One region of the Aureibacillus halotolerans genome, then DNA from elsewhere that is predicted to be linked to it. Evidence: riboswitches for the same ligand, from Rfam matches in the RefSeq annotation. Region 1 holds a riboswitch; each other region holds the start of a gene.
What was found. Region 1 has a riboswitch for thiamine pyrophosphate ahead of thiD (bifunctional hydroxymethylpyrimidine kinase/phosphomethylpyrimidine kinase). Riboswitches for the same ligand answer to the same signal wherever they lie in the genome.
Positions count from the first base shown of each region.

Region 2: another riboswitch for thiamine pyrophosphate. It lies ahead of EV213_RS19545 (ECF transporter S component); the one in region 1 lies ahead of thiD (bifunctional hydroxymethylpyrimidine kinase/phosphomethylpyrimidine kinase).
Region 3: another riboswitch for thiamine pyrophosphate. It lies ahead of tenA (thiaminase II); the one in region 1 lies ahead of thiD (bifunctional hydroxymethylpyrimidine kinase/phosphomethylpyrimidine kinase).

Region 1 is NZ_SNYJ01000013.1:54,363-60,166, forward strand. It holds gene EV213_RS14460 (ABC transporter ATP-binding protein) at 1-762, opposite strand, end outside; gene EV213_RS14465 (GNAT family N-acetyltransferase) at 889-1,440, opposite strand; TPP riboswitch at 1,571-1,673, shown strand; gene thiD (bifunctional hydroxymethylpyrimidine kinase/phosphomethylpyrimidine kinase) at 1,757-2,569, shown strand; gene EV213_RS14475 (GNAT family N-acetyltransferase) at 2,959-3,504, shown strand; gene EV213_RS14480 (sensor histidine kinase) at 3,520-4,641, opposite strand; gene EV213_RS14485 (response regulator transcription factor) at 4,631-5,329, opposite strand; gene EV213_RS14490 (PepSY domain-containing protein) at 5,504-5,804, opposite strand, start outside.
Region 2 is NZ_SNYJ01000027.1:20,888-26,691, forward strand. It holds partial or broken gene EV213_RS19530 (S8 family peptidase) at 1-560, opposite strand, end outside; gene EV213_RS19535 (energy-coupling factor transporter transmembrane component T family protein) at 671-1,441, opposite strand; gene EV213_RS19540 (ABC transporter ATP-binding protein) at 1,422-3,089, opposite strand; gene EV213_RS19545 (ECF transporter S component) at 3,079-3,663, opposite strand; TPP riboswitch at 3,798-3,914, opposite strand; gene EV213_RS19550 (cysteine hydrolase family protein) at 3,973-4,548, opposite strand; gene EV213_RS19555 (cupin domain-containing protein) at 4,545-4,871, opposite strand; gene EV213_RS19560 (YqcI/YcgG family protein) at 4,846-5,601, opposite strand.
Region 3 is NZ_SNYJ01000010.1:12,726-18,529, reverse strand. It holds gene pilM (type IV pilus biogenesis protein PilM) at 1-633, shown strand, start outside; gene EV213_RS12375 (hypothetical protein) at 630-1,172, shown strand; gene EV213_RS12370 (hypothetical protein) at 1,169-1,804, shown strand; gene EV213_RS12365 (hypothetical protein) at 1,885-2,184, shown strand; TPP riboswitch at 2,329-2,435, shown strand; gene tenA (thiaminase II) at 2,561-3,253, shown strand; gene EV213_RS12355 (LysR family transcriptional regulator) at 3,326-4,219, opposite strand; gene EV213_RS20780 (hypothetical protein) at 4,587-4,754, shown strand; gene EV213_RS21215 (hypothetical protein) at 4,771-4,896, shown strand; gene EV213_RS12350 (general stress protein) at 4,976-5,233, shown strand; gene EV213_RS12345 (bifunctional aldolase/short-chain dehydrogenase) at 5,457-5,804, shown strand, end outside.

The DNA.
Region 1 (5,804 bases):
CCTTGTCCCGTTTGGATGAATATCTACTTCTTCAACGCCTTCCATTTGCTCAAGGAAATCGAGAGCGTATGGGGCATCAATTCTGACATATTTTTTTGGATGCTGTGATTTAATCTCTTTAATGCCCCCAGACGCAACCGCTCGCCCCTGGTGCATAATGCAAATATGTTCACAAAGCTCTTCAACATGCTCCATCCGATGACTCGAAAACAAAAGCGTTGTCCCTTGGTTTTTCACATCAAGCACTGCTTTTTTAAGCATCTCGACGTTCACAGGGTCTAGACCACTAAACGGTTCATCAAGAATGACGAGCTCTAGTCGATGCAAAACAGAAGCGATGAACTGGATTTTCTGCTGGTTTCCCTTGGATAGTTCCTCGACCTTTTTCTTCGCATAATGGCCTATACCAAAGCGGTCTAGCCATTGATTCATTTCCTCTAGAACAGCTGCCTTACGCATGCCACGTAAACGCCCGAGATAGACAAGTTGCTGCTCAACAGTAAGCTTTGGGTAAAGCCCACGCTCTTCTGGCAAATACCCTACTCGTTCGCTCGAACGTTCATTTAATTGAATTCCGTCATACGTAATCTTTCCCGACGTCGGCTTCATAAGCCCTATGATCATTCGAAATGTTGTTGTCTTTCCTGCACCATTCGCGCCTAGAACGCCGTATATTTGACCTTTAGGTATAGTGAGGCTAAGGTGGTCTACAGCTGTATGTGACCCAAATGACTTTGTCACATCAGCAATCTCTAACGTCATTGAAAATCCTCCTTCAGTCCCCTCCACTTACATTCCTCTTTTATTATGCCACTCATTGGAGGTACAAAAAAGAGGTTTGAATTGCCAAGTTGTATCATTCTTGTTAACAAAAAAACAGCCCATGATTCACTCACAGGCTGCTTCTTTAGGTACTGGCATAATTTCTCTCACCATAAGCCAACAATTCTCCCAAATTCCCTCGTGCAGCTCATGCTGAGGGAGGTGTCGTGTTTTTTCAAATCCACATTTCGTGTAACAGGCGATCGCACGTTCATTTTTTTCTCGCGGATCAACGACAAAGCGACTTCGTGCGACATGTTGAGCCATGCGTTCAATCATAAAGGCATTAAATTCTTGTCCGATTCCTCGATTCCAATAGGATGGATCGCCAATAAATTGATCCATGCCGAACGTCGCCACTTCATCATTATAGCCATAACACGCTTGCGTTTCTTGATCAATTTCGTATACCTGACAGTAGCCGATCGGCCGATATCGATACACAATAATCAATCGTTCGACGTGGGCTTCGTTTCTAAAAAACCGGTGTTTCACCATTGACTCATCATGAGGACGGTCACGACCTTCATAAAATTCCAATAATTCTTCGTTCTGAAGCCACTTTGACATCAATGGGATATCCACTGTTTGAAGAGGTCGAACTGCTATATCATCCACAGGTTTCATCCTTTCTTTTTCTGTCAATATAGAATAATAGAATGCCGCATACACAGACGTTGTATGAATGAAGACAGTTTTTTAACTTCACAACCCCAGTTAAATACGATACGATGAGAAAAATACAATGTTGGACTGCTAGGGGAGCTCGTTGTGAGCTGAGAAAAGCACTGCTTTGACCCTTTGAACCTGATCTGGTTAACACCAGCGGAGGGAAGCTATCGGCCGATACGCATACAAATGCACCCATGCCGTCGTTTCTATTCCGGGATGGTTTTTTGTGACTCCTCAGCAGTTCGCTTTCTGGAGGATAAACATGACGATACCTATTGCATTGACGATTGCTGGCACGGACCCATCAGGAGGTGCTGGCATTCAAGCAGATTTAAAAACATTCCATGAGCTGCGTGTGTTTGGTACAAGTGCGATTACGGCAGTTGTCAGCCAAAACACTTGTGGCGTAAGATCCTTTGTCGATATTGATCCAGCACTTATAGAGGATCAGCTTCAAGCCGTCTTTGAAGATGTACCGCCAAACGCTGTCAAAACAGGCATGTTGTCCATTGTACCTGCCATTGAAATCACTGCAAAAATACTAAAACAACATGGCGTTTCCCGTTATGTCATGGATCCCGTAATGGTCGCCAAAAGTGGGCATTCTCTTCTCTCAAAGGAAGCTGTTCAAAGCTTAATTACGATGCTCTTGCCACTAACCTATGTGACAACACCAAATATCCCTGAGGCAGAGATTATGTCAAATATGCGTATTTCTTCTTTAGATGATATGAAAAAAGCTGCCCGTTACCTTGTTGATGATTGTGGAGCCTTTGCTTGCCTGTTAAAAGGGGGGCATATGTCTGATGAAAATGCAGTTGATGTACTCTACAGCGAAGGTGGGTTTGAAACGTTTTCAAGCCCACGTATTGCGACAAAGCACACGCACGGAACAGGTTGTACGCTATCGGCAGCAATCACAGCAGAATTAGCGAAAGGAAAATCGGTGCAGTCCTCTGTGGAGACTGCCAAAGCCTATATCTCAGCTGCCATTGAGGATAGCCTTCAGATTGGTCATGGAAATGGTCCAACCAATCACTGGGCGTTCAATGATCGTCTATCGAACCGTGCATAGGTATCGTCTCTTATTATAGAACAAATTACAATCGGAAGAATTTCCTTAGTCTATGATCGGTGTACGACTTTCGTCTCTGTTTTCAAGACGAATCAGCTTTCTAAGTTTGGTTCTTTCTTACCACTCTAATGGAAATAATGGTGTTTACGACCAGACCAATGATTCATTTTCAGTAAAATCACAATCTAAACATTTTGTTTTGAACACTGCTATGCTAACATAAATTAACAGCATGATGCTTGCAATCACCTGAGAACCACCCCCTTTTTAATGGCCCGTAACCTGAACAGGTTTACGGGATTTTTTATGCACTCAGGGGAACGAAGAAAGCGATCACGTTCATGAACATGATACAATTGCTAAAACATCATCATAAAGTGGGGAGCCTTATGGAAATACCGACGTTTGAGACAGAGAGATTGCTGATCCGTCCCTTAAAAGAAAGCGACGCAAACGCAATGTACCAAATTCTAAGCAACTATGACGTCACAAAGATGTATGGAATGGAACGTGTAACGACATTCGAAGAAGCTGTCCATCTTATACGCTCATTAGAGGACAGCTTTTATTATGGTTGGGGAATACGGTGGGCCATCGTCAAAAAGGCCAACGCTGTTTTTATCGGCACCGGGGGATTTCATGAATGGTCGTCCAGAAACAGCCGCGTTGAAATGGGGTATGAACTTAGCCCAGCTTTTTGGGGAGCCGGCTACGCTAAAGAAGCATTATCGGCCATGATCTCCTGGGGATTTGAGCATGGCTCATTGCTTCGTATCGGAGCAACAGTGATGCCGGAAAACAAGGCCTCGCTACGGTTGCTTAACAAGCTAAGCTTTCAACAAGAGGGCACTCTACGAGAATACATCTTACAAGACGGCGTGTTACGTGATGTCATTATGCACAGTCTACTAAAAAAGGATTGGCGGGGTGTATGAACTAGGGAATGCCCATTATGACGATTTAATCGGACCACTACGAGGGAGCTGTGGCAAGCGCACAATGAATGCGGTTCGCTCCTTCGTGCTCGTCACATGGATGTGCCCATTGTGCAAATCCAATATGCTTTTTGAAATCGCCAAACCAAGACCAGAGCCTTCATTGGACGTTGTACGTGATTTATCTACACGATAAAAACGGTCAAACAAATGTGGAAGATCATTTTCAGGAATAGGTTCACCATAATTGACGACAGCGACTTCTGCCATTTTAGACTCTTCTGAAAGCACTAAATCAATACGTTTCCCATCTGAACCGTACTTTGAAGCATTGCTAAGAAGGTTTTCGAACACGCGTACGAGCGTATCCCCATCTGCAGAAATATAGATCGGCTTTTCTGGAAGCTGTAAATTGACAGACACTCCTCGTTCCTTTAATGAAGCTTCATATTCGGAGCCAATTTGCCCGAGTAACGCACCAAGATCTAGCGGACGTTTATGAACACGGAGACCACCAAAACTGACACGTGTAAATTCAAACAAATCATTGACCATTCGATTTAATCGATGGGCTTTTTGATAAGCGATGTCCGTATAGTAGCGAAGCTCAACCTCATCCTTATAGCGGTTTTCATCAATAACACGAAGATATCCGATGATAGACGTTAGTGGTGTCCTAAGGTCATGGGAAACATTTGAAACAAGCTCATTTTTAGACTGCACAGCCGTCCTTTCCTCTTCGATGGCTTTTTCCAACCGCCCCGAAATGGCGTTGATCGAGGACTGCATTCTGCTCAGCTCTTCATTTTTTGAAGTTTTCAGCTGAACAGAAAAATCACCTCTCGCAATTTGCTCAACCCCAGAAATCGCCCTTTCAAGACCTCGAAACCACCGTCTCGTAAGGAGAAGGATGTAAATTGAAAACAGCAGCAACGTCAATATTCCTGCCCCAATGATGAGCATAAGCTCGGTAATTGACATTATCAGCCCTTCAATAAAGGATGGCAGGATGCCCACAGAATAAGTGATTACAGCAAAGAAATATAAACCAATTGTCGTCATCACAGACATAACGGCCGAAATGCCGATAATAATTAGAAGTTGATATTGCAACGGATGTCCAATGCTAAGCTTCAAACTTATACCCCACTCCCCAAATGGTATGAATGATTTTATACCCAAGCTTTCGTTCCAGTTTGTCTCTCAAATTACTAATGTGCACCATTACGGTGTTATTGGAGGAAAAATAGGTTTCTTTCCATACATACTCGAAAAGATCCTCTGCCGAGTACACGCGCCCAGCATTCGTCGCCATTAAATGCAAAATATCAAATTCTTTTGCGGTCAACGGGATCACTTCTCCTTCCACAGTCACTTGATGGCGAGCCTTATGAATAAGGATTGACCCACATTGGATTTCATCCTCTTTCTTTTCCTCTATCGGTGCTGCCGATGTCTTGAATGTGTATGATCGACGAAGCAACGATTTCACACGTGCCACGAGCTCCAAAGGATTAAAAGGCTTGATCATATAATCATCTGCGCCCGTCATCAAGCCCATAATTTTGTCCATATCCTCTGCTTTCGCGCTCACCATTAGAATCGGTAAGTCTTGTTTTTCGCGAACACGGCGGGTCACTTCTATTCCATCAAGCTTTGGCATCATTACATCAAGTACAATCAGATCAATGTTCACCTCATTAAGAAGGGCGAGTGCTTCCTCTCCGTTGTATGCCTTGCTCACTTCATATCCTTCATTTTGTAAATAGATTGCGATTAAATTAACAATATCAGGATCATCATCAACAATGAGCAAATGCCTCATCGGAACCCCTTCTTTCCTTCAGAAATGCAGCGCTTTAGCTGGCTTTACATTACCACAGTAAGTCGCCCTTTTACCACTCTTCGAACAATGGACGATCCAATACTCGTGTTCTTTACAAAAAAAAAGCAGGAGACCATCCGAAGATGATTCTCCCACTCGATATATACGCTTATTTTAGTCGTCTAACTCAACTTCAAGCACAGACCCACTGTTGGCATCAATTGTAACTTCAGCTTCGCCTGAATTTGTCTGAATTTCAAATTCATACTCATAACGTCCATCATCTTCGTCCAATGACGCTTCTACGATTGTGCCCGACGCTTGTTGAAGAGCAATTTTTTCCGCTTGCTCCATGCTTATTTTTACATTAGCGTTCGCTGGATTTAGATTCTCACGATCGTCGTCATCATCGTCATCTGCATGATTGGCAATAATGGAGCCATTTGTGCCATCCACATACACCGTGCGCTCACCA
Region 2 (5,804 bases), on a different contig from region 1:
CCATCTCCAGAATTTCCTGCAGCACATACGACCAGGGCATTGGCCTCGGAGGCTTTCTCTATTGCCTCCTTCAACGCTGAATCATCTTTAGGACCTGCGAGCGACATGCTCAGCACACGTACACGCTCGCCCCTTGACCCTCGCCAGTCAAGAGCATACTGAATGCCTCGCGTGAGCTGTTCATACGTACCATTGCCATCCTTGTCTAACACTTTAACGACAAGAATGCGCGCATCTGGTGCAACGCCAACAACTCCGGTATTATTCTTTCTTGCGGCAATGATCCCTGTCACATGCGTTCCGTGCCCATGGTAGTCGTCAAAGCGGTGCGGTCTTCCCCCATCGTCGTTCGTAAAATTTCTGCCTCCAATAATCGCTTCTTGAAGGTCCGGGTGGCGTGCGTCACATCCCGTATCAAACACAGCTACGACAACGCCCTTCCCTGTGAACCCTTGCTTCCACCAGTCTGGCGCACCGATGGATTGAATATTTGACGGCACCTCATTTTTTCGTCTCGTAACATCTTGAACGGTGAAAGGATGTAACGCTATGTCGGCCATACCATCCCTCTTTTCGTGAAAATCATCCCTCTCTTAGTATCAAATTCACGAATCGAGAAAAACATGCCTAAAAAATGACGAAATCGCTTATTTATATGTTCGACGCCGCTCTAAAGATCTCCAAATAAAGTGAACATCCCTGTCCACATTGAGATAGCTATCGCAAGAACAAAAAGCAGAACAATCGCACCGGCAAACCAGCTGTCTTTCATCGTGACGTTCACTTCATGATAAAAGGTCCTTGCCCCACCAGTGAATCCTTTCGATTCCATTGCCATGGCGGTTTGTTCTGCACGCCGAACGGCAGACGCAAGCAGTGGAATGGCATCTTGAAAAGCAGTGAAAAGAGAAGAAATGCCTCTTTTACTTGCGCCCATGCCCCTCACTCGGCGGGCATTTTGCAGTGTTTTCCATTCATCCTTAAACAGAGGTAAAAAGCGGTAGCCTGCCATAATGCCGTATGCAAGCTTTGGAGACAGTCTGCATTGCTGCATTAAGCTAAGCAGAAGTTTCGTTGCATCGGTTGTGAAGGCAAACAGCAACGAGAGGCTTGCCACTGCCAGAACTCTTATGCTCAATGCACACCCCCGTAACACAGCATCCAACGTCACTGCGAAACTACCCATCTGCCAAAGCACTGGACCGTCTGATGGCTTGGCGAATACTATCGTCGTCCATACATACCCAACGGCGATGAACAAAAAGGGACTCATCATAAGGAGCCATGGCTTCAGTGGGACTTTCCCCCACACAAACGTTAACACCACTGTGCCAACGAACACGATGGCAGGTGTCACTGGGTCAAAAAAGAATGCTAAACACAACACAGCGACAATAATCACAGCTGCTTTTACGCTAGGGTTATAGTGAGACAGGTTCACCAAGCAGCCTCGCCTCCTTTTCAAGCTGTCGCCATACTGGAGGAAGAAGCCGTGCCTCACGCGCAATTGCTTCATGCTCCCGCCAAAGAATCGCTGGTGACCCATCGGATACGACGTGCCCTTGGTTAATGACAATCCAGCGATCCGCAAACATGGAGGCGATGTCCATATCGTGTGTAACCATTGCAATGCATGACCCATTATCTGCGAGATGTCTCAGCTTTTGCATAAGTCGGTAGGATGAGATCGCGTCTTGCCCATAAGTCGGTTCATCCAGCAATAGCACATCCTGCTCGACAATGGTCATGACCGCCACACTAAGTCGCCGTTTCTGACCCATCGACAATGCGAGAGGGTGCGCATCTCGTAAATGCTGCAGCTTGTACGCTGCCAACGAAGCCATCACGCTTTTTTCAATGGCTTCTGGTGACCACTTTAGAAGCGTTGGACCATACGCCAGCTCATGATAGACGCTGCTCGTAAGAAACTGATGGTCAGGATGCTGAAACACCACCCCTAAACGCTGACGCAGATGACGTTCTTTCCACTTCTTAAACGTCTTACCTGCAAACACGACCTCTCCTTCGGAAGTGGGCAAAAGCCCTGCGAGCGCATGCAGCAACGACGTTTTCCCTGCACCATTTTCACCAACAATGGCCGTTAATTCGCCTCTCGTCAACGTAAGATTGACGTCCTCTACGATTGACCTTCCCGCACGAGTTACTGTCACTTGCCTTGCCTCCAAAACGGAGGTTCGCTGCTTCGTATTTGCGGTGTTTGCTTGAAACCAATGGCTCGGCAGCTCATTCACTTTGAAATCACCTGGCCATTGAGACACATCCAACGGAATGTCCTCCGCATTCGGCTGCAAATGCAAATACAGCTCACTCACAAAGGGCAACCATAAGCCACCTGCACGTAGAAGGTCCCAGTGTTTCTGTAATCCATCTTTTAACGGACCATCGTAAATGAGCTCTCCCTCATCATTCAGGATCAGGGCATTTTCAATAATATGAATCCAGCTTTCAATTCGATGTTCAATGACAATCACCGTCATGTCAGTTGTATTTAATAACTGTTCCACCTGAAGCGCTATGTCCCTTGCCGCTTGGGGGTCAAGCATGGAAGTAGGCTCGTCCAAAATGAGCACTGCTGGTTGAAGCACAAGCACACAGGCAAGAGCCAGACGCTGCTTCATCCCACCAGAAAGCGAGGTAATAATCGCATGCTTCTCTGCGGTTAACCCGACCTGTGTCAGCACCTCATCAATTCGCTCCTCCATGTCTTCACGAGGGATAGACCAGTTCTCCAGACCAAACGCAAGCTCGTCGCACACCGTCAGCATGCAAAATTGGCTGTCCGGGTCTTGAAACACCGTTCCTGCGATACGGCAAATTTCTCCTTCAGCAAACGTGGAGATCTCTTGGCCATTCAAAAAAAGCGCACCTTCCATGACACCTTCGACCGCCTCTGGATAAAGACCGTTCAAACAAAACGCAAGCGAGCTTTTCCCCGATCCACTCGGCCCCATCAAAAGCACAGAAGATCCTTTTTCGATATCGAACGAAAGCTGCTTCAAAACAGGCGCTGTCTGATCACTGTATGAAAAGGACATGCATTCTGCACTATACATCCTATTATGCGGCATGATCGGTAGGTCCTTTATTCTTCGCTTTCGAGAGCGCATACCCACGCAAAGCACCCGTCTTTGCCAACGCGTCGCCAATCCATTTCCCAAGCCACCCCGCAAGCACAGCTGAGCTTACAATACGCACAATAAACATGATCACAAGCAACTGGCTTGAATAAACGGCCAAGCCAGATTGGAAATAGCCGTACACAAAGCTTGCGACACCAGACCCGATGCCGGCCAACATTAGTGCTGGCAGACGAAAGTTTTGATAACGTAGCATCGCGAGCACCGCTTCTGCCCCTGCTCCTTGAATAATGCCCGATAGCAACACCGATGGGCCTAAGCCTAAAAGCATTTCAACACCAGCGGCAATCACTTCTGCTAGAAACGCAACGCCGGGTTTTTGAATAATATAAGCGGCCACGATGGAAGCAAGAAACCAGACTCCGTAAATGATGTCATAGCCTAGCGGTCCCATGATGGCATGCAATAAATGTCCGAGATGGGAAAACGCCATATACACGACACCAAAAACGACCGCAAGCACCGACATTAGAACAACTTCCCGCAACTTTAAAGCTGAGCCCATACAAAAATCCCTCCTTGAGTTATTCCATAACCGCACAGGAGGGATTTAGATAAGCGTTCACAGAGAAAGGTAGGTCAAAATAAAAGCACTGAAGTCAAAAGACAACAGTGCATTTTAAGGCACTGTTCGTTCCAATACCTTCTCATGCACTTCCCCACGCTGGTATTATCCAGATCGGGTCCCAAGGGATCGGAATTCAAGTGAACTCGCATCTCAGCCGCTAGCCTTCAGCAGCACCCCTAGTGCTTGCTATGAAATTGTTGATGTAATCATAGAGGTTTTTCTATGATTTGTAAAGTCCGTCTGCCATTAATCATAGAATAGGCTTTCTACCTCAGCTTGTTCCCTCACCAAACTAGAGGTGGATTGAACATGAGCGAACTCCTGATGCAAATGGGCCAGAGCAAACTGATGACTTTCTTCCGCGGATAGCCATTCCCCGCGATGGTCTTGCATACGAAACGCCGCTGTAGCGTCTTCGACAACGGTGCAATTATAACCATAGTTTGCTGCCATCCGCACGGTTGTCGATACACAATGAGGCGTCGTCAATCCAGCGAACACTAAATCCTCTATATGATGCTCCCGAAGCTTGACATGCAATCCCGTCCCTATAAACGCTGAGTTCACGCTTTTTATCACATGCCATTCACCTGGCAAAGGCTCAAATGAATCTTGAAAGGCAAACCCTGACTTCGCTGGATGCAGCGGGGAGGAAATCTCTTTTGACGCATGCTGCACATGAATGATCAGTCTCTTTTTTTCACGCCAATATTGAAGCAGCTCCTTCATGCGGTGCTCTGCCATCGGATTGTTTCTTTCTCCCCACGTCGTTGCTGTAAAGCCCTTTTGCACATCAATAAACACGAGAGCCATATCCGTCATGTGGGTTCATCCTCCTTTCGTATCGAAATCACATAGGTGCAGCCTTCAGCACCGGCCACTGAACCGTGCAATGTGCCTTTTGGCAAGTAAATGCGATCGCCTTCAGAACAGTCTACCATAGTGCCATCAGCTTGAAAGTGTAAACAGCCAGAGAGAATATGCAAGATTTCGTCATTAGGGTGGGTATGTGATGGATGAGCTTGCCCTGGCTGGTCTCTCTGTACCTCAACAAAGGCTGTTTGATCCTTGGGTAACAGTTCCTCAACGACTTCCTGTAAGCTCAATAATTCCCCTTTTTCATATCGAACCTTTTTTTCCACCATGCACATTCCTCCTTTTTTGATGAAACGGGCATCGAGCGGGTTCGTCATTTTGAGCATCTCGCAAGAAATATTGACGCCACTCACGATTAGTCTGTTCGCCATACCAGCCAAGCGCCGGGTGTACAGGTACTTGATCATAAGCGATTAAACGTTGGCGTATTTTCGTTTGCAGCACCTCCCCAGCTTTGGAATGTTTATGTATGCCTTCAAATACCCAGCGTGGCTGGAAGGTTATCATAAACGCATGCGATTTCCTGCTTTTCCTCAGCTCATGTGATGGCGTGTTGCACACAACGAAAATCGGTTCACCATGAAAACTGAATTCCCAAAGGGGATCATCAGGATCTGTCGGAACATCTGATGGCCAATCCTGTTCATCTAGTGCTCGCAATTCGTTCAGTACATTCCAGAAACGCTGCTCATAAACGGCTTGTGTTTCCTGTGGTTCATCTGGAGGGAAAAATGCGACAAACGATGTATTGCGTCCAATGTGGCGGAACGACTCTACGTAGGCACGCAAAAAGGCTGCGAGAAGAGACATATCTTTTGAGTGTGTAGAAGGAATAAAACAAAAGCGTAGCAAGTCTCGTTTTAACCCTTCGACACCTAAAATACAAGGGAACGGGGCAGATTCAGAAAGCATGTCGGCTTGAAATCGGTCATACACATCTCTTTCCCAAGCATGGGTAAGCCCTTCCGCTTCGATAATCTTTCGGCTGTACAATCTCACTTCAATAGCATCCTCCCAATCGTCATTTGATCAGGCTGATGACAAACGATCGCTTTCTTTGTTGCTTTGTCTTGTCCGGTGCTCATTGCCCTTATGGCAACTCCGCACCTCCCAAAACTTTGCGCCTCGAAAGGCAAACGTTTTCATTCAGCCTGCTTTGGTTGGGGACAAACGATCGCTTTCTTTGTTGCTTCGTCTTGTCC
Region 3 (5,804 bases), on a different contig from region 1:
CCTGCAACGGTTCCTGAGGAGGAGCTGAAAGGGCATTGTTATTATGAGCTCGGCCAATCCATTCATTTGCCGTTAGAGGTGCCAGTGCTGGATTGCTGGCGTGTGAAAAAGACAGCTGAGACGCAGGAAGTTGTCATGTATGCGGCTGAAGAGAACGTTGTTCAGAGCTTTGTTAAGCTTCTAGGCGATGCGAAAATGCAGGCGACGGTGGCAGATGTTTCAACGCTATGTGCGTATCGATCATTCATCTCACTCGCAAGCATTGACCCACAGGCTCACTATGTATTGCTCCAAGTCGATGAATCTGCCGTGACGATGACGATTTATTATGATCATGTTCCGATGTTTTATCGGCATTCCCCACGCGCTCCTGACGCACCGTTTGGATTCGTTGAGGAGCTCGGACGGCTCATGCATTTTTATGAGTTTACGATGAATCAGGGCGCAGCCGCCGTAGAGGCGGTTGGGCTCACGGGCGATGATCCGAACTTGAGCATTGTTGAGGAGACGTTGCGAGCTGAGCTGGTCGTTCCAATTGAAACCTTAGGCAACGCCGTTTGGCCGCCAATAATGGGAGAAACGTTTTATGACGCCTTGGGCTTGACGCTACGAAAAACGGTGATTTTTTCATGAGAAAAGACATAAATTTGCTGCCAGAGCAGCCAAATGTACGCCCGTTTCGCTGGAAAATGATCTTCGGGCTTGTCGGCGTGTTCTTGTTTTGTATCGCTATCTTTTTGGGATACCCGATGTATTTGCAAAAACAAACGGCGGCTCTGCGGGACCAAGTGGATGACTTGTCCATGCAGCTTGCAGCACAATCGACCCCTGAGGAGACTCCAATTACACCTGAAGGTGCATTGCAGCAACTGCAGACGGAGTATTTGCCATTATCAGTGCTTCTAACAAAGCTTCATGCGCTTTTGCCTGAAAAGGCGGTCGTTGTAGGCGTTCACTATTCCTCAGCTGGCGTCGTGGAATGGTCAGCGCAATTTTCCACGCTTGAAGCGGTAGCCACCTATATGGCAGCTGTTCAAGCGGAAAAATCCGTGGAAAATGTTTCGATTGTGCAGGTCGAACAGGACCCGCTTGTGAAAAACAAGCCATATGTCGCCGTGCTGATGGTTGAAGGAATTTCTTCGGCACTTCAAGAGGAGGAGCGGAAGGAATGAAAAAACTCAAACGAACACGAAACTCGTTTCTTCTCATCGGTTTAAGTAGTTTGTTCCTCCTTACGTGTCTGCTGTTTGTCTTGCAGTTCATTTTGCCAATGCTGCAGGAAAAGACACTGCTCCAACAATCTTTAGCAGGGATGACGCAGGCCATTTCCGCGACTGCACATACAACCGTTAATGATACAGACGAGTCGTTAGAACTTACAGACAAGAAAGTACCTGCATCACCTCAAGAGGAAGCACTGCTACGCGCCCTTTCTTCTGCATCTAAAAAAGCGAAGGTCACCGTTACAGCGATCTCCTTTCAGTCAGCTGTCCAACTTGTGCAAGAGGTGGAAGAAGAGGTCTTGGAGCTCGATACCGATTGGTCCGACGATGATGCTGAGGTGGAGCCACCGATGGAGCCATCAGACCAAGTCTCTCAAGGAATAGAAGGCGTGTACCCTGTTCGCATGATGGTCACGGTTGAAGTCTCTTCTTACACTGAGCTACAGGCATTTTTGCAAGAGGTTGATCTGTTGGAACGGTTTGTTGGCGTAGAGTCGGTTTCGGCACCAGCGTTTACAACGGACAGAAATTCTGTTGACATGGTGCTCGCTGCGTATTACATTCCCCGTCCATCATCGTAAGAGCAACGATTGTTTATCCTTCCTCTTTTTGTGGAATGGTAAGATGACACATTCAAGATAAACAGAAATGAGGAACGAACATGTCATTGTCTACGATATTAAAATGGTTAACGGGTCTAGCGGAAGGGTTTTTAGGTATTCCTATAATTGGTGGTGCATTTATTCTTGCCAATGGCTGGGCGCCGTTAGGTTTTATGCTAGTCGTCCATATCGTCGTCTTACTCATCAGCAAATCGCAGAAAAAAAGCTATATGGGCTCAGTGCTAGGGATCATAACAAGCATTATCGGTCTTATCCCGATCGTTGGGATGATTTTTCATATCATTACAGCTCTTGTGTTGCTCGTTGATGCCTGGTCCTCAACAGCTAAAGAAAAATGATAATAAAACGCGATCTCTTCGGAGGTCGCGTTTTCATTTCTTACGCTGTTTTTCAGTTTAATTGTCTAGGCCTTCGTTTTGTATGAATGACACACTTGACAGATTTGTCCAAATTCTCTATTGTGATAGAGAATACACAAATAAATCGTCCACTGGGGGCGCCTATTGTTGGCTGAGATAAGGACATTGTCCTTGGTCCCTTTGAACCTGATCTAGATCATTCTAGCGTAGGGAAGTGGAGACGGTCGCGATGCGTCTATTTTTGTTATGCGCTATGCTCAACCGCTCCTTTTCCGGGAGCGGTTTTTACTATCTCTTGCCGCTCTCGCGTGGGAAGTTGGAATAGGCCCTAGGTGAACGAAGAGGAGGAAACGAATTGACGTTTACAGAACGACTTCGTGAAGAAAATGACGCGACCTATCAGGCTATTTTTGATCACCCTTATGTACAGGGGCTGAAAACGGGTCATGTCCCTAAGAACGCCCTTGTGCATTATGTGAAGCAGGATTTCGAGTATTTGAACGCCTTTATGCGCGTGTATGGGTTGGCAATATCAAAATGTGAGACAAGAGAAGAAATGAGCTTATTTAATGAACAAATTGGCTTCGTTCTTCATAGTGAAATTCATCCACATAACAATCTTTGTGAAGTGGCTGGCGTGCCCTATGAGGAGCTGCAAGGGTATCCACTTGCCCCAGGTGCCAGCCATTATATTTCACATATGATGACCACCGCCCAGCAGGGAACGTTAGGCGAAATTGTCGCTGTGCTGTTGCCCTGCCCATGGACATATTTAGACATTGGCGAGCGCCTCATGAAAGAAGCAGCACCCCAGCCAGGTCTGCATCCGTTTTATGAATGGATTAATTTTTACGGAACAAAAAGCATGGAGGGTGTGACAGGGAAGCTGCGGTCATGGCTCGACCGATATGCAGAAACGGCGTCTGAGCGGGAAAAGGAAAAAATGCGCGTGGCGTTTGCGAAAAGCTGTCAGCTGGAGCTAGGCTTTTGGGAAATGGCCTATACGGTCGAAGAATGGCCAGTTAGAGACGCCGTATTGCGTCGTTAAAAGAGTCACAAAAACCACGAGATTTCATACCTCGTGGTTTTTGTGCGTTGTAAATTGGAACAGCGACTTGTGTCACTTATCCCCTGAATAATGCTCCAGAAGATAGCGAATAAATGTGTCGGCTGCGTTCGTTCGTTCAGTGGTGGCTTCTACTAAGCAAAAATCCCGCTTAAGTGCTGGCCAACCAATCATAGGAACGATGTACAATTCTTTTTGTTTTAACGATTTGCTGACGACCCATTTTGAAAGGATGGAAACGCCTAGCCCGTTAACGACCGCTTCCTTGACGCCGTAATTGCTTGAGATGGTCGTCACCCTTTTGCTATGAAGCTTATGCGTATCAAAAAAACGATTCATTACTTCACGAGTTCCCGATCCAGGTTCACGCGACACCCAAGGCCATTCTGCAAGTTGTTTTGGTGAAACGGGCGCAGTTAGCTGGTGACTGTAGGAGGCAGGCGCAACAAGCACCATCTCATCCTCTAAAATGGGGGTGACATGAAGCTGCGGCAAAGTCACTTTGCCTTCAACGAAACCGAGAGTCAGAGTTCGATCGTGCACCTTCTCGGCAATGCTGGACGTATTTTCAATGAAAACCCTCAGCTCGACTCCTGGAAAGGCTTGTTGAAAGGGCGCCAATAACGAGGGAAGTAAATACTCGCCAATGGTATAGCTCGCGCCAATGGCTAATGTCCCTTCCACCCGCTGGTGCAGACCATCGATCTCCTGAATCGTCTGGTCGTAGAGAGCCACCAACTCTTGCGCTCGCTGATAAAAAAATTCACCTGTCGCCGTTAGCTTGACAAACTTCTGCGAGCGATCAATTAATGTTGTCTGAAACTCTTCCTCAAGCTGCTTAATATGCAGAGACACACTAGGCTGAGACAACAGCAATTTTTGCGCAGCTTTCGTGAAGCTTTTTTCATCAGCTACAGCAATAAAGGTACGTATAGGTTCAAGCGCCATAAGGTTTCCCTCGCTTATTCGAGTTTCCAAGTAAAATGACGATAAGGGGCGAACTCTTCGTCTGCTTTGCTCGCCTAGCTCCTCATGTACAAGTGCACACTGCAGGTCAGCATCCTTGACCTTCATGCATCTCCCCATTTTACAGGTCCGTTTTTGTTTATTCACAGTTCATTATCGGGCACCTCTCGTTCGTTCACAAGCTTCAAAGGTGCTCTTCTTATAAAGAGCATACCACAAGACAGCAGAAAAGGAGTTGGCACCAAGCCCTCTTGCAATGCTTAGCAGCGCCGGATTCCATAATTTGCGTAGTATACGTTGTAGCCTAAACGCCAAGCTAGTAAACAAATGAAGCAAAGTAGGTGAGGGCATGAATCTACAACGACCGAAGGATCCGATGACAAGAGATGATGTGCTGAGGCCCGTGAACGTGAGGCGGTCGCCAACAGATGACTTTAGCGAGATGCAGGCGATACAGGAAACGGCGGATGCCCCGTCCACAACCTCGGACGTCAAAGAACGCCCATACTGCAAATAGACAGGAGATGATGATCGTGAATAAGGAAAACCAGCAGAAGGAAACTTTGCAGCCAACGGAACAATCAAAAGAGATTGAGCATACGACCCCACACCCAAACATCGAACGTGAAGACGAAACGATTAAAAATACGTCTAGCTGAGCGCACATTGACAGGTTTATCCTCTGTTAACAAGTGGAAAAGTGTTAGCAATCACTGTTCTTTACAGAGGAGGGCTGGCATGGCTAATCATAAAAAGATGACACGGGAAGAAGCCGGGCGCAAAGGCGGACAAGCAACAGCAAAAAAACACGGCAGAGAGTTTTTTCAGGAGATTGGTGGGAAGGGCGGAGAAACAACGTCACAACGCCATGACCGCGAGTTTTTTCAAGAAATCGGTGGCAAAGGTGGCGGCAGTACTTCAAAGCGCTACAAGCGTCCTTTTTTTGAAGAAATTGGTCGCAAGGGTGGAAAAAATAAACCAAAAGCATCAGAGTGAGCAGGCCGCATAGGGTCTGTTTTTTTTATGTTATCCATTTAAAGGCTTTCCTTTACCCTCTCTTAAAGCTACTACGGGTCTTCACTGGCTTGGAGAAAAGTAACATCATGCCCTTTTTCTCGGAAAACCACACGAAAAATGTTGATTTGCTTTTGTTTTGATTTATAATTGTCTTTAAACAAAAACAAACGTAACAAAAAGAAACGAATGGAGGAGACAACAAATGGTACAGCATGCTTGGGAAGCTAAACAAGCGCCAGTAACAGTTGGACTGAAAGAGCTCGTTTATCGCTCAAATATCCTTGGGCAAGATCGATCGGTCGCGAACTGGGGTGGTGGAAACACATCGATGAAAATGGTGGAAAAGGATTTTCGAGGTAGAGATGTCAATGTGATGTACGTGAAAGGCAGTGGTTCAGACCTTGCGACCATGGGGGAAAGCCATTTTACAGGTCTTCGAATCGATGATATTGCGCCTTTAAAAGATAGAGATGAGATGACGGACGAGGATATGGTCGCGTATCTTTCGCATTGTATGGTCAATTCAGCGCATCCGCGGGCATCGATCGAG